Regions from separate parts of the Flavobacterium ginsenosidimutans genome, predicted to be linked through region 3. Evidence: riboswitches for the same ligand, from Rfam matches in the RefSeq annotation. Region 3 holds a riboswitch; each other region holds the start of a gene.

Region 1 (4,220 bases), 2.0 Mb from region 3:
ACAGGAGTTTCTAAAGATTTGGTTCGTCTGTCTGTGGGAATTGAAGATATTGAGGATTTAATTGCTGATCTGGAAGCTGTTTTTGAGAGCGTTAAACTTTCTCAATACAGCATCAATAAAAATTAGGTTTTTTTGTTTTTTGTTTGAAAGATTGCCTTTAGCCATTGTGCTAAAGGTAATTTTTTGTGAAAAACATCTTTATAAATTAAACCATGTAGAGGCGCACTGCAGTGTGTCTTAATTGTGGTTAAAAACTAAAATGTTAGAAATTATGTCAAAGCTTAAAATAAACATTATCCTTTTCGGAATTGGAAATATCGGAAGCACTTTGATTAATCAGATTATTGAAAGTCAGGAATTTTTTCTTGAAAGCAAAAATGTTGATTTTCATTTTCCAATTATAACCAATTCAACGGTTGCTTTTTTTGAGAAAGAAGGTGTTGGGTATTCTTGGGAAACCAATTTCAGACAATTGGCAGTTCCTTTTAAGGTAGAAGATATTGTCGAGTTTGCACAAGAAAATGAATTCGAAAATCTAATTGCCGTTGATGCAACAGCTAGCGACGAACTCGTAAAACATTACAACACTTTAATTCAAAACGGATTTAATATTGTAGCAGTAAATAAGAAAGCCAACACGCTTCCGATCGATTTGTATAAAGAATTGCGTGCAAATCTTAAAAAGTACGACAAGGAATTTCTTTACGAAACTTCGGTCGACACTGGAATTCCAGTTTTACAGACTTTAAGAGATTTATATTATTCGGGAGAAAAAATCACTAAAATCCGAGGTGTTTTTTCAGATAATTTAAGTTATGTCTTTAACCGATTTTCATCTGAAGATGTTTCATTTTCATCTGTTTTAAAAGATGCAAGTCTTTTAGGTTTGATGAAATCGACATTTAAAGAGGATTTATCTGGAAATGATACCGCAAGAAAGCTTCTGATTTTGGCGAGAGAAATAGGAAAAGATTTTGAGCTTTCAGATATTAAAGTCAAACCCTTTATTACTGAACAGCATTTGGAGAAAAATGGCATCTTGAATAAAGAGGAAGTCGATAAGTCTTTTAAAATTGCTAAAATCACGCAAGCCGAAAATCATGTTTTGAGATTTGTTGGCGAATTTGATGTTGAAAAAGGAACTCTCGAAGTCAAATTAATTTCTGAACCAACAGATTCTCCAATCGGTCAATTGAAAGGCTCGGATACCATTTTTGAAATTTTCACGAAATCTTACGCGAATGTTCCTATTGTAATTCAGAGCGCACCGGCATGTAAACAAGCAATTTCGAGAGGAATTATAACCGATATTCTAAAAATTGCAGAAAGAATTAGAAATAAAGAGGCTATTTGGTCTTAAATTTTCTCAAAAAATAGAAAAATATAACCAATGTTCTTTGATAAACTGATTTGTTATAGGAAGTTTTAGAAGCGAAAAAAGCTTAATTCTACATTTTTTGTTCTTATTTATCTTACAATTGTATTTGTAAGGTGGTTTTTGTCGTGAAAAAACACATTTTCAACGAAATTTGTAATTAAATTCTTGAATTTCATTTGTGTAATAAAAAAAATATTTGCATATTTGTTATACCCAAAAACTACTAGAAATCAAATGAACTTAAAAGTCAACAAAATGTTTTGCGCCATTTCGGTTATTACCGAGGCTGGGTTGTCTATTGCTTAATAAATTGTAAGAAAACAATATATAGTAAGAGCCTCCCATAAAATATTTGGGAGGCTTTTTAATTTAACACAAATGCAAAATTTAAAATTACAATATAAATCACAGATGAATAAATCCTTACAGATGAACAAGATGTTTGCTGTCGCGCTTATTTGCGTACACGTCTGTCGATACTAAAAGTATAAATGAGTTTAAAAACTTAAACCCTTTTGGTATCTAAAAATCCAAAAGGGTTTTTTTATTCCCGAAAAGGGCTTAACACAAACATAAAAGAGAAATAAAGATTATAAAACGCAAACTGAACTAAAACTTAATATCATGAGCACATTGAACTACTTAGCAGAGAAAATTTCAAACTTGAAAAACAGAAGGACAAGAAAAAATAATCCGCCACCGCCAACAAACGAATTGGCTCACCCAAGATTCGGAATTACAGAAGAAGATAAAAGTACTGTAAAAAAAGTACCAAATTCTTTATTGTTTTTAATGTATTCAAAAGAGAATGAAACGCTTTTCATCTAAACAGAAAAGCGACATAAATTAGGTTAAAACCTGCATAATTTTACTGGGCATTTATGTTCGGTAAATTTTTGCGTATAATAGTTTTTGCTAAAGTAAGTCTCAGAAATTTAACAAACACTTTTAGATAAAATTTGTTTGTTAGAGAAATTAGTAGTTAATTTGCACTCGTTAAGTTCAAACACGTATTGAAATGTTATAAAGAAAGGACGAGGGATTAGACCCGATGAAGCCTTAGCAACCCTTCGGTAAAACGAAGAAGGTGCTACATTCTACCACGCCAAACGTGGAAAGATAACAACAAGATTTTTTCTAGTTAAACCTAGTTTTTCTTTCTAATATTTCCATATACAAATCAATAATACAACAGATTTGAAATTGGAAAATATACCAAATCCCATTATAATTCAAGATTTCATCACAGAAAGTGGTGCAACTTATCATTCTATACCATTAAGCTTTACGCTGGCAGGACAACCGCTGCACAGCGCGCCTATTGTTTTGGTTAATCATGCTTTAACTGGAAATTCGCAAGTTACTGGAGAAAATGGCTGGTGGAATGACTTAATTGGTCAAGGTAAAACCATTGATACTGATGTTTATACCATTTTGGCTTTTGATATTCCAGGAAACGGAAGCAATTCTTTCTTAATCGAAAATTATCTTGATTTTACAGCAAGAGACATTGCAAGAATCTTTATTGAAGGTGTAAAAATTTTAAATATCGAAAAGCTTTTTGCGGTTATCGGAGGTTCTGTTGGTGGCGGAATTGCTTGGGAAATTTTAGCTTTAGCGCCAAATATTACAGAAAATCTTATTCCGATTGCGAGTGACTGGAAATCTACGGATTGGCTTATCGCCAATTGCTTCCTGCAAGAACAGATTCTAAACAATTCTTCAAGACCAATTGAAGATGCGAGAATTCATGCCATGTTGTGTTACCGTTCGCCAGAATCATTTAAAGAAAAATTTCAGCGAACTGTAAATCAAGATCTTTTGATTTTTAATATCGAAAGCTGGCTCGCACATCACGGAAAAAAATTGCAGAAAAGATTCCAATTGTCTTCTTATAAATTAATGAATCAATTGCTTAAAACAATTGATATTACTAGAAATAGTGAAAGTTTTGAAAACTTATTGTCTAAAACAAAAGCTTCAATTCATATCGTAGGAATCAATTCAGACTTATTTTTTACGGCCAAAGAAAATGTCGAAACCTATGAGGAATTAAAGAAGTTTAAAGACAATGTTTTCTATAGCGAAATTGATTCGGTTCACGGACATGACGCTTTTTTAATCGAGTACAAACAATTAGATTATTTACTTGCCGACATTTTTAAGGCAGAAACAATAAAGAAATAAAATGAAAGTATTAAAATTTGGAGGTAAATCGTTAGCAAACGGAGAAGGACTTAATAAAGTTGTTTCAATCATTTCTGATAAAGTAAGTCAAGGTGAAAAAATTGCCGTTGTAGTTTCTGCACGTGGAAACGCTACTGATGAATTAGAATTTATTTTAAGCATTGCTGCTAAAAATGGCAGTTATAAAGAATTATTAGAAAATTTCAAAAAATATCAAATATCAGATTATCCGAATGTAGATTTATCGGAAGAATTTAATGTATTAGATAAACTTTTTGAAGGTGTAAGCTTAATTGGCGATTACAGCAAAAAAATCAAAGATCAGATTTTGTCAAAAGGAGAATTGCTTTCGGCTAAATTATTGACGGCTATTTTATTGGAAAAAGGAATTCCAGCCAATTTTGTAGATACGAGAGATTTGTTGAAAACCGATTCTAAATTTGGTGATGCACAGCCTTTAGAGCAGCTTTCAAAGAAAAACGTAGTCAATTATTTTAAAGAACATAACGGCGAAACGGTTAATATAGTTACGGGCTTCATTGGCTCAAACAACAACAACGACACAACTACTTTAGGTAGAAATGGCAGTAATTATACCGCTTCGTTAATCGCAAATTATTTAAATGCTGAAGAATTACAAAACTTCACGCACGTA
Region 2 (4,220 bases), 2.0 Mb from region 3:
AGATGCACTTCCACAACCAGGGGGACAACTATCAGAGTTATATCCAAAAAAGCCAATTTATGATATTCCAGGTTTTCCAGAAGTTTTAGCCGGAGATTTAGTTGACGGATTAATGGAGCAAATCAAACAATTTGAGCCAGGATTTACTTTAGGAGAACGTGCTGAAACAGTTGAAAAGCAAGAAGACGGAACTTTCATTGTAACATCAAACAAAGGAACTAAATTCCACGCGCCAGTTATCGCAATCGCTGGAGGATTAGGAAGTTTCGAGCCTCGTAAACCACTTATCGAAGATATCGAGTTTTATGAAGATAAAGGAGTAAAATACTTTATCAAAAATCCTGAGAAATTCAGAGATAAAAGAGTTGTTATTGCAGGAGGAGGAGATTCAGCATTAGACTGGAGTATCTTCTTGGCAAACGTAGCTTCAGAAGTAACTTTAATTCATAGAAGAAATGAATTTAGAGGCGCTTTAGATTCTGTAGAAAAAGTTCAGGAATTAAAATCAGCTGGAAAAATCAAATTAATTACACCAGCAGAAGTTATTGGAATCAATGGAGCTGAGCATGTTGAGTCATTAGACATCGAAGAAAATGGAGCACACCGTAAAATCGAATGCGACTATTTCATTCCACTTTTCGGATTAACGCCAAAATTAGGTCCAATTGGAGACTGGGGATTAGAAATCGAGAAAAATGCAATCAAAGTAAACAATGCATTAGATTACCAAACTAATATTCCGGGAATCTTCGCTATTGGAGACGTAAATACATACCCAGGAAAATTAAAGTTAATCCTTTGTGGTTTCCACGAAGCAACTTTAATGTGCCAAGCTGCATACGGAATCATCAATCCAGGTAAAAAATACGTATTGAAATATACAACAGTTTCTGGTGTAGATGGTTTCGACGGAACTCGTAAAGAAGCGCCAAAAGCAGTTGTTAAGGCGATAGTTTAATCTGAGATACTAAGTCACTAAGGTACTAAGATTTTTATATAGAAAGCTCAAACTTTTAGTTTGGGCTTTTTTGTTTTAAATAAAATATATTATTTTTCTTACTTTTGCGATTCTTTTATATAAATCATAATCAATGAAAAATATCATTCTATTTATATTAGCTATTAATATTTTGACTGCTTGTAAAAATAAAAAAGAGACAAATGCCCAACAGCTTGAAGTTTCAGTGGTTAGAAAATCAAATGAAGATTCTACAGCTATTAATAATGAAAACTCTCCAAAACAAATTGAAAAAGAATTAATTAAAGATTGCTTGCCATTATTAATTGATGATCCAAAATTGGAGAAAGAAAAAGTAATATTTTTTGATAGCCGAAAGTGGGGAGGTGAATATTGGGTAGATAAATCAAAAAATGAACTAAATAAAATTGAAGCGCTTTTTCCTGCGCTTACCGACAAAAGTGTCCCTAGTCCATTAGCGGCATACACAGTAAGTTACTTGCCAAAAAAGTATATCAATCAGGATGGAGTTGTAAAGCAATTAGATTTTAAAGAGCCACTAGGTCAAGATGAATTTTACCTATTATATGCTTATTATCTTAAACAAAAAAACGGAGATTCGAAGTATAAGGTACAGAGAGATAAATTAGTTGATTTATATAATGCAATAAATGAGATTTATGTTTCATGGAGCCAATCATTATTATATTATGATCATCAAGGATTTCGAATCTATGCTTGCGCAGAATACTCAATTTTTCTTTTAGACCAATATAAAGAAGACTTTGATTCAGATTTTATCGAACAAAAGAAATTGTATTTAAAATCTTTAAAACAATATGCCCAAGATCAGTTTAAAGGATCGAAAATTTATGATGGGAATAGAATAAAGGAAAATATAGCAATTTTAGAAAAATTAATTACAAACTATTACTATTTAGAACAAGTACGAACTTTTGAAATCGAATATTATAGAAGTAGAACAATCTATTTATAAAATTATTTATTAAAAGAATTATAAACTTAGCATCTCAGGAACTTAGAACCTCAGAACCTTAGAAAAAAAACATTTGCAAATCGAAAGCCTATTTCATACCTTTGCACTGTTCTTAAAATTATTGTCAGTTATCACGAAAGGCGGAGGGATAGACCCGATGAAACCTTAGCAACCCTTTATCATAAAGAAGGTGCTAAATTCTACTTTATACGACATTTTCCAGTATTAAAGATAGATAACACAAATACATACTCGTATTTCTCAAAACTTTTCTCGATAACATATAATATTTACTGAAACAGATTCTGTATCAGGAGCGAATCATTGGCGCATTTTTGCAGTCAATAGTTCCCGCTTTTCGTGGCAATCATTTTGCTTTTTAAAGGAAAAAGCAAAATGATTGCCACTTCAATCGGGGCTAATGAGCCAGCAATAGTGTGTTTTTGGAATTAATGTGAAAAAATATCCGAAGCAAACCTAACAGGTTTTTAAAACCTGTTAGGTTTAAACTTCACAATCATAATAAAAAAAACTTAGCATCTTAGAACCTTAGTGTCTTAGCAGCTAAAACAAAAAAATATGGCAATAACAATTCAAGAAGCAATAAAAAAAAATATCCTAATCCTTGATGGAGCAATGGGAACAATGTTGCAACGCTATAATTTCTCAGAAGAAGATTTCAGAGGAGAGCGTTTCAAAGATTTCCCACATCCTTTAAAAGGAAACAACGATTTATTATCCCTAACACAACCACAAGCGATCCGCGATGTTCATGCCGCTTATTACGAAGCTGGTGCTGACATTGTAGAAACCAATACTTTCTCTGGAACGACAATCGGTATGGCCGATTATCACATGGAAGATTTGGTTTACGAGTTAAACTACGAATCGGCAAAACTTGCACGCGAGGTTGCCGATGAGTTTACCGCAAAAAATCCAGAAAAACCTCGTTTCGTAGCAGGTTCAATCGGACCAACAAACCGTACTGCAAGTATGTCGCCAGACGTAAACGATCCGGGTTACAGAGCAGTAACATTCGACGATTTACGAATTGCGTACAAACAACAAGCAGAAGCTTTAATGGATGGCGGTTGTGATTTGCTTTTAGTAGAAACAATTTTTGATACACTAAATGCAAAAGCTGCGCTTTTTGCAATTGAAGAAGTAAAAGAAGAACGCAATCTAGATATTCCAATCATGGTTTCAGGAACAATTACAGATGCTTCAGGAAGAACGCTTTCAGGACAAACTGTTGAAGCGTTTTTGATTTCAGTTTCGCATATTCCGTTATTAAGTGTAGGATTCAATTGCGCTCTTGGAGCCGATTTGCTGAAACCGTATTTAAAAACATTAGCGCATAATACAAGTTTTAATGTTTCAGCGCATCCAAACGCGGGATTGCCAAACGCATTCGGACAATACGATGAAACGCCAGAGCAGACTCAGGCTTTCATTAAAGAATATTTAGATGATAATTTAATCAACATAATTGGTGGTTGCTGCGGAACAACTCCAGATCATATTCGATTAATGGCTGAGGTTGCGAAGGATTATAAACCTAGAGTGGCGCCTGTTATTGAATAATTTTCATGAAGTTTAAAAATGAAGAAAATTTTGTTCTTGGAAAGCAAAAAATAATTGTAAAGCGAAATGAATAATTGGAAGACTATTTTTTTATTTATGATAGCTGGCTTACTAATATATGAAGTATATAAGAATGTTCAGCAAGATGATTATAGAAAATCTTTCAAAGGTGAAACAATTGCATTAGTAACTATAAATGAAGGTTCAAGAGAAGACAAAGTTTTAAGATATTATTTTTATACAGATCGAAAAATTTTAGGAAAAATTGGAAATAGATCACGTCATAGTAATTTATATAAAGAGATAAATAAGTTTTATAAAGTAAAATACGATTTGAATAAACCTGAAGAGAATGAAATTTTCTTAGAAGAGGAAGTAAAACCTGATTCTTTATCACTCGTTAAAGCGGGTTTTACTAAAACTAAATATTATGAATATGATAATGGTGTGACGGGTAAATATTTAGAAAAATCAAGATGGAAATGAACAGGAAATACAAAACGTGTTTTGAAACCGAGTGTGCGTGAGGGATAGAAGTGAAAAGCCCACAGCCTGACGAAGGAAGTGCGAGGACTTGTAACGGATAGCCCGACCCGGAGGGGCACGCCCAAATTAATAAAAGATTACAGGTTTAAAAGCCTAAAAAATATAGAATAAAAAACTTAGAACCTTAGCATCTTA
Region 3 (4,220 bases):
CGCCGTCATTCCAGTTCCTGTTGTCACCAAAACATCAGAGTCTTTTGCATTAACCGATTTTTTGATAATTTCCCTTGCATGCTGATAAGCGTATGTAGAAGTTTTTCCTGTCTGACTTGAAAATGAATGCGTGTTGGCAATCATCGGACCAATTTTATTAAGCATTATATCTTCAATCGGAACGTACAACCTTCCGCTGGCAACCCAATCTGCATAAACGAGATTTTGTTCTCCATAAACCGATTCAAAAATATGATCTATTCCTACTGTGTTTTCTCTAAATTTAGAAAAGTAACATTCAGATTCTGTTGGTTTCGTTGTTGACTCAATAGCATTCATTTCCTTATCATTTTTTTAATTAACTAAATTTATTCTTTCTCAATTTTTGTCATTCCGAGGAACGAGGAATCTCCGTCCTATGTTCCGCAAAGATTGATTGCCTTTTTTGAGGAGCTTCTTGCGGAGATCCTTCCTTCGTCAGGATGACAAGATTGCGCATTCTTTATTAAATTTTATTCTCCACAAGCGCTTTTAAAGTAGATTGCAATTCTTCTCCATGAAGATTTTTTGCAACAATTATTCCTTTCGAATCCACTAAATAATTAGCAGGAATAGCTCTTACTCCATAAAGTTTGGCAACAGCACTATTCCAGAAAAGTAAATCAGAAACATGTGTCCATGTCAAGTTATCATCTTGAATTCCTTTAATCCAATTTTCTTTCTTTTTATCCAATGAAATTGCTACAATGTTGAATCCTTTATCATGAAATTCTTTGTACGCAGCAACGATATTTGGATTTTCTTTTCGGCAAGGACCACACCATGAAGCCCAAAAATCAACTAAAGTGTAGCCTTTTAAATTTTGGTAAAGACGAACTGGTTTTCCTTCAGGATCATTAGCAGTAAAATCAGGGGCTTTTTTACCAATCGCTAATCCGTCTAAAACGGTAACCAGTTCTTTAAGTTCTTTCACGTAAGTGGTACTTTGAAGACTTTTATCTAGCAAAGCAATATTTTGTGTAATCTGTTCTGGAGACAATCGATACGACCAGTTTCTGTATAAAACGTATGCAGAAACCAAAGAATTTGGATGTTCTGTAATGAATTTGCTGATTTCTACATCTTTCGTCTTTTTATAAGTTTCGAACAAATCTTGAGAAGCCGAACCTTCTACAACCGAATTGCTGTAATATTTCTTCGGATTTAATTGAACCGTAATTGGTGTTTTTTCTAAGAAAATATACAATGGCGAACTTGCTGTATTTACGCTCAATCCGTATAATTCTGGTGTTTTTACTTTTGTTTTAAAGCTAAAATTTCCGTCTTTTACTTTTACCGAATCAATAGTTGTAAACATTTTATTGTGAAACTTTTGCAGATAAACATATTGCGCCACAGTATCGACAACTGTTCCTTTTAATTGTAAATTACTTTCCTGTGCCTGAGTTTGAAAAACTCCAAGAAACAAGGCAAAACCTAATAGTATTTTTTTCATTTTATTTTTAGTTTTAAGATTAGACAAAAGAGTTTCAGGCCAATGCCAAAAAGTATTAGCGAATAATATTTTAAAAAGAAGATCTAAGAGAGATTATGTTTTCACATTCGAAAAGTGGCAAGACTATATTCTTCAAAAATTGAATTCAAAAGTTCGTAACCGGCGTATAATATCAAGTCTGCTTTCATTTTAAAAAAATAAAGATTTAACGTTGATGATCTTATTCAGATTTTGAGGAAATCTTTTCTTATCTGTCCGTTTAACGGAAGGATTTAGCACCTTATTCGGCAACAGGTTGCTAAGACTTCATCGGGCCTATTCCCTCAGTCTTTCTGGATAAGTATCATTTTATAAATTTTCTGTGATACAAATATATATTAATTCTACAGAATTAGTCAAGTTTAAAATTGTTTTTTTTGAATTTTATTTTTAATTGAGTTGAAAAACAACTTCAATATCAATAAAATCAAGGCATTAAAAGCTAAAAATATTTTTAATGATAATTCGTTTTATAAAATAAATTCATACGTTTTATCAAAAACAGAGAATAAATTTCACTTCTTTTTAAAGAAAAACATAAAGATATTTGTTCGTTTCCAGATTAGAAAGCGATTCTTTCAACCCGTTTTCTAGATTTGTAGTAATAGATCGTAGAACTTCTTTTAAGTCTTTAAAATTGGTTGGTTTTATGAAATAACAGACAGCGCCAAGATTTGCAGCGGTATCCATATCATTTTTATACGAAGAAGTCGAAATCATAATTACAGGAATGTTTTTATAACGCTCATCCGATTTTAATTGTTTCAAACATTCCCAGCCGTTCATTATAGGCATATTCAAGTCTAGAAAAACAACTTCAGGAATTTCATTTTGTTTCTCTATCATTTTTAAAGCTTCGCTTCCATTTTCTGCGCAATGACAAATAATATTTTCATCTATATCGGCCAATGCCTCGCAAAACATTTCTGCGTCATCCCTATCGTCATCAGCTAATAGAATTATTTTTTTTATCATATTTAAATGTCTTTTTCTTTTTGCTCAAATGGCAATGTTATAATAAAAACAGCTCCTTTATTTGGAACTCCAGAAGCAGTAATACTTCCGCCGTGGCGTTCCGCTATTTTTTTACAAAGCGATAATCCTAAGCCAGTTCCTTCATAACGGTCTTTAGAATTAAGTCGTGTAAACGTCTCAAATATACGGCCTGTTTGATCAAGATCAAAACCAATTCCGTTATCTTCTACCGTAATAATTGCAAATTTTTTATCCTCTTCAATTTGTTCTTTCGCAGTAATAATAATTTCCGAAGCGGTATCTTCTTTAGCAAATTTAATAGAATTATTAATCAGGTTGTAAAACAATTGATATAATAAAACAGAAGCTCCTTCTAAAACGGGAAGATCTTGGTAATAAATTTTTGCGCCTGTTTTTTGAAGCACGATTTCCAGATCAGTTTCTATGTTTTTAATGGTTTCATTTAAATCGACAATTGTAGCTTTTTGCGAATCGGCATTGATTTTAGAATAGGCCAATACGCCATCAATCATGTTAAACATACGATCTGCCGCGACATGAATTCTATCAAAAAATTTCGAAGCAGATTCGTCTAATTGTCCTTCCAAATGATCTTCGAGACGACTGACAAATGTTTTAATTTTTCTAATCGGTTCTTTTAAATCGTGCGAAGCAACATGAGCGAATTGCTGCAAATCGTCATTAGAACGCTGTAATTCTTTCGTTCGTTCGGCTACCAAAATTTCTAGCTTTTCAGTAGTTGATTTTTGTTCATGAATATCAGTGCAGGTACCAAACCATTTATTGATTATTCCTTCTTTATCTTTGATTGGAACCGCTTTACTTAAAAACCATCGATATCCTCCAGTATTTGCATTTCTTAAACGAAATTCAAGCTGATAAGAAGAACCTGCATGAACACTTTCGTGCCAGCCTTTTGACACTAAATAAACATCATCAGGATGCAATTTTGAAATCCAGCTTGAATCTCCAAATTCATGTTCTTCATAACCGGTGTATTCGTACCAGCGACTGTTATAATAATCAACAAAACCGTCTGGATTGGCTGTCCAAATAATTTGCGGAACTAAATCTGCGAGCTGCCTAAATTTTTCTTCGCTTTCTGTAATTACATTTTGAAGCTCTTTCTGCGAAGTAATATCGCTAGATGCACCAAACCATTCAATGATCTTTTCTTGATCGTCTAATATTGGAACTACTCTAGAAAAAACCCATCCTATAGAATCGTCTGGATTTATCACTCTGTGTTCCATTTCGAAAATGCTTTTTTCTATTATAGATTTAGAAATAAGATCTACTGCTCTTCTTAAATCATTTGGATGAATAAATTTATCCAGCCAATTAACACGTTTTTCGCCAGAATTAGATAAACGCCCATCTCCTTCAAGATTTTGCATAATCATCCAATCGGCATCCATTCGATAGACTAAATCAGATGATGCATTGACTAGCGCTCTAAAACGGCTTTCGCTTTCTTCCATTTTTTGGCGCGCTACAACTTGCTGTGTAACTTCAACCGCCACTTGTATCATTCCAGTTATCTGACCATCTTCAATCAACGGACGATAGGCCAGATTATAGTAGTAATCTTTTAATTCTCCCGTACGATTATGCGGAACCAAAACTTCGCTTTGGTCAAAAGGAATTCCTTCATTATAAACTTTTAAAAGCTGTTCCCAAACGTACTGAC

What was found. Region 3 has a riboswitch for S-adenosylmethionine ahead of V6624_RS22335 (TlpA disulfide reductase family protein). Riboswitches for the same ligand answer to the same signal wherever they lie in the genome.
Region 1: it holds a riboswitch for S-adenosylmethionine, as region 3 does, so the genes downstream of both, V6624_RS07430 (alpha/beta fold hydrolase) here and V6624_RS22335 (TlpA disulfide reductase family protein) in region 3, are expected to answer to the same signal.
Region 2: it holds a riboswitch for S-adenosylmethionine, as region 3 does, so the genes downstream of both, V6624_RS07350 (homocysteine S-methyltransferase family protein) here and V6624_RS22335 (TlpA disulfide reductase family protein) in region 3, are expected to answer to the same signal.

The regions. Positions count from the first base shown of each region.
Region 1 is NZ_CP147988.1:1,674,933-1,679,152, reverse strand. It holds gene V6624_RS07445 (O-acetylhomoserine aminocarboxypropyltransferase/cysteine synthase family protein) at 1-126, shown strand, start outside; gene V6624_RS07440 (aspartate kinase) at 272-1,360, shown strand; gene V6624_RS07435 (hypothetical protein) at 2,003-2,206, shown strand; SAM riboswitch class I at 2,397-2,504, shown strand; gene V6624_RS07430 (alpha/beta fold hydrolase) at 2,582-3,565, shown strand; gene thrA (bifunctional aspartate kinase/homoserine dehydrogenase I) at 3,567-4,220, shown strand, end outside.
Region 2 is NZ_CP147988.1:1,656,868-1,661,087, reverse strand. It holds gene V6624_RS07360 (NAD(P)/FAD-dependent oxidoreductase) at 1-958, shown strand, start outside; gene V6624_RS07355 (hypothetical protein) at 1,092-1,955, shown strand; SAM riboswitch class I at 2,081-2,197, shown strand; gene V6624_RS07350 (homocysteine S-methyltransferase family protein) at 2,535-3,539, shown strand; gene V6624_RS07345 (hypothetical protein) at 3,606-4,025, shown strand.
Region 3 is NZ_CP147988.1:5,217,114-5,221,333, forward strand. It holds gene V6624_RS22330 (aminotransferase class V-fold PLP-dependent enzyme) at 1-339, opposite strand, end outside; gene V6624_RS22335 (TlpA disulfide reductase family protein) at 506-1,495, opposite strand; SAM riboswitch class I at 1,740-1,838, opposite strand; gene V6624_RS22340 (response regulator) at 2,060-2,509, opposite strand; gene V6624_RS22345 (PAS domain S-box protein) at 2,512-4,220, opposite strand, start outside.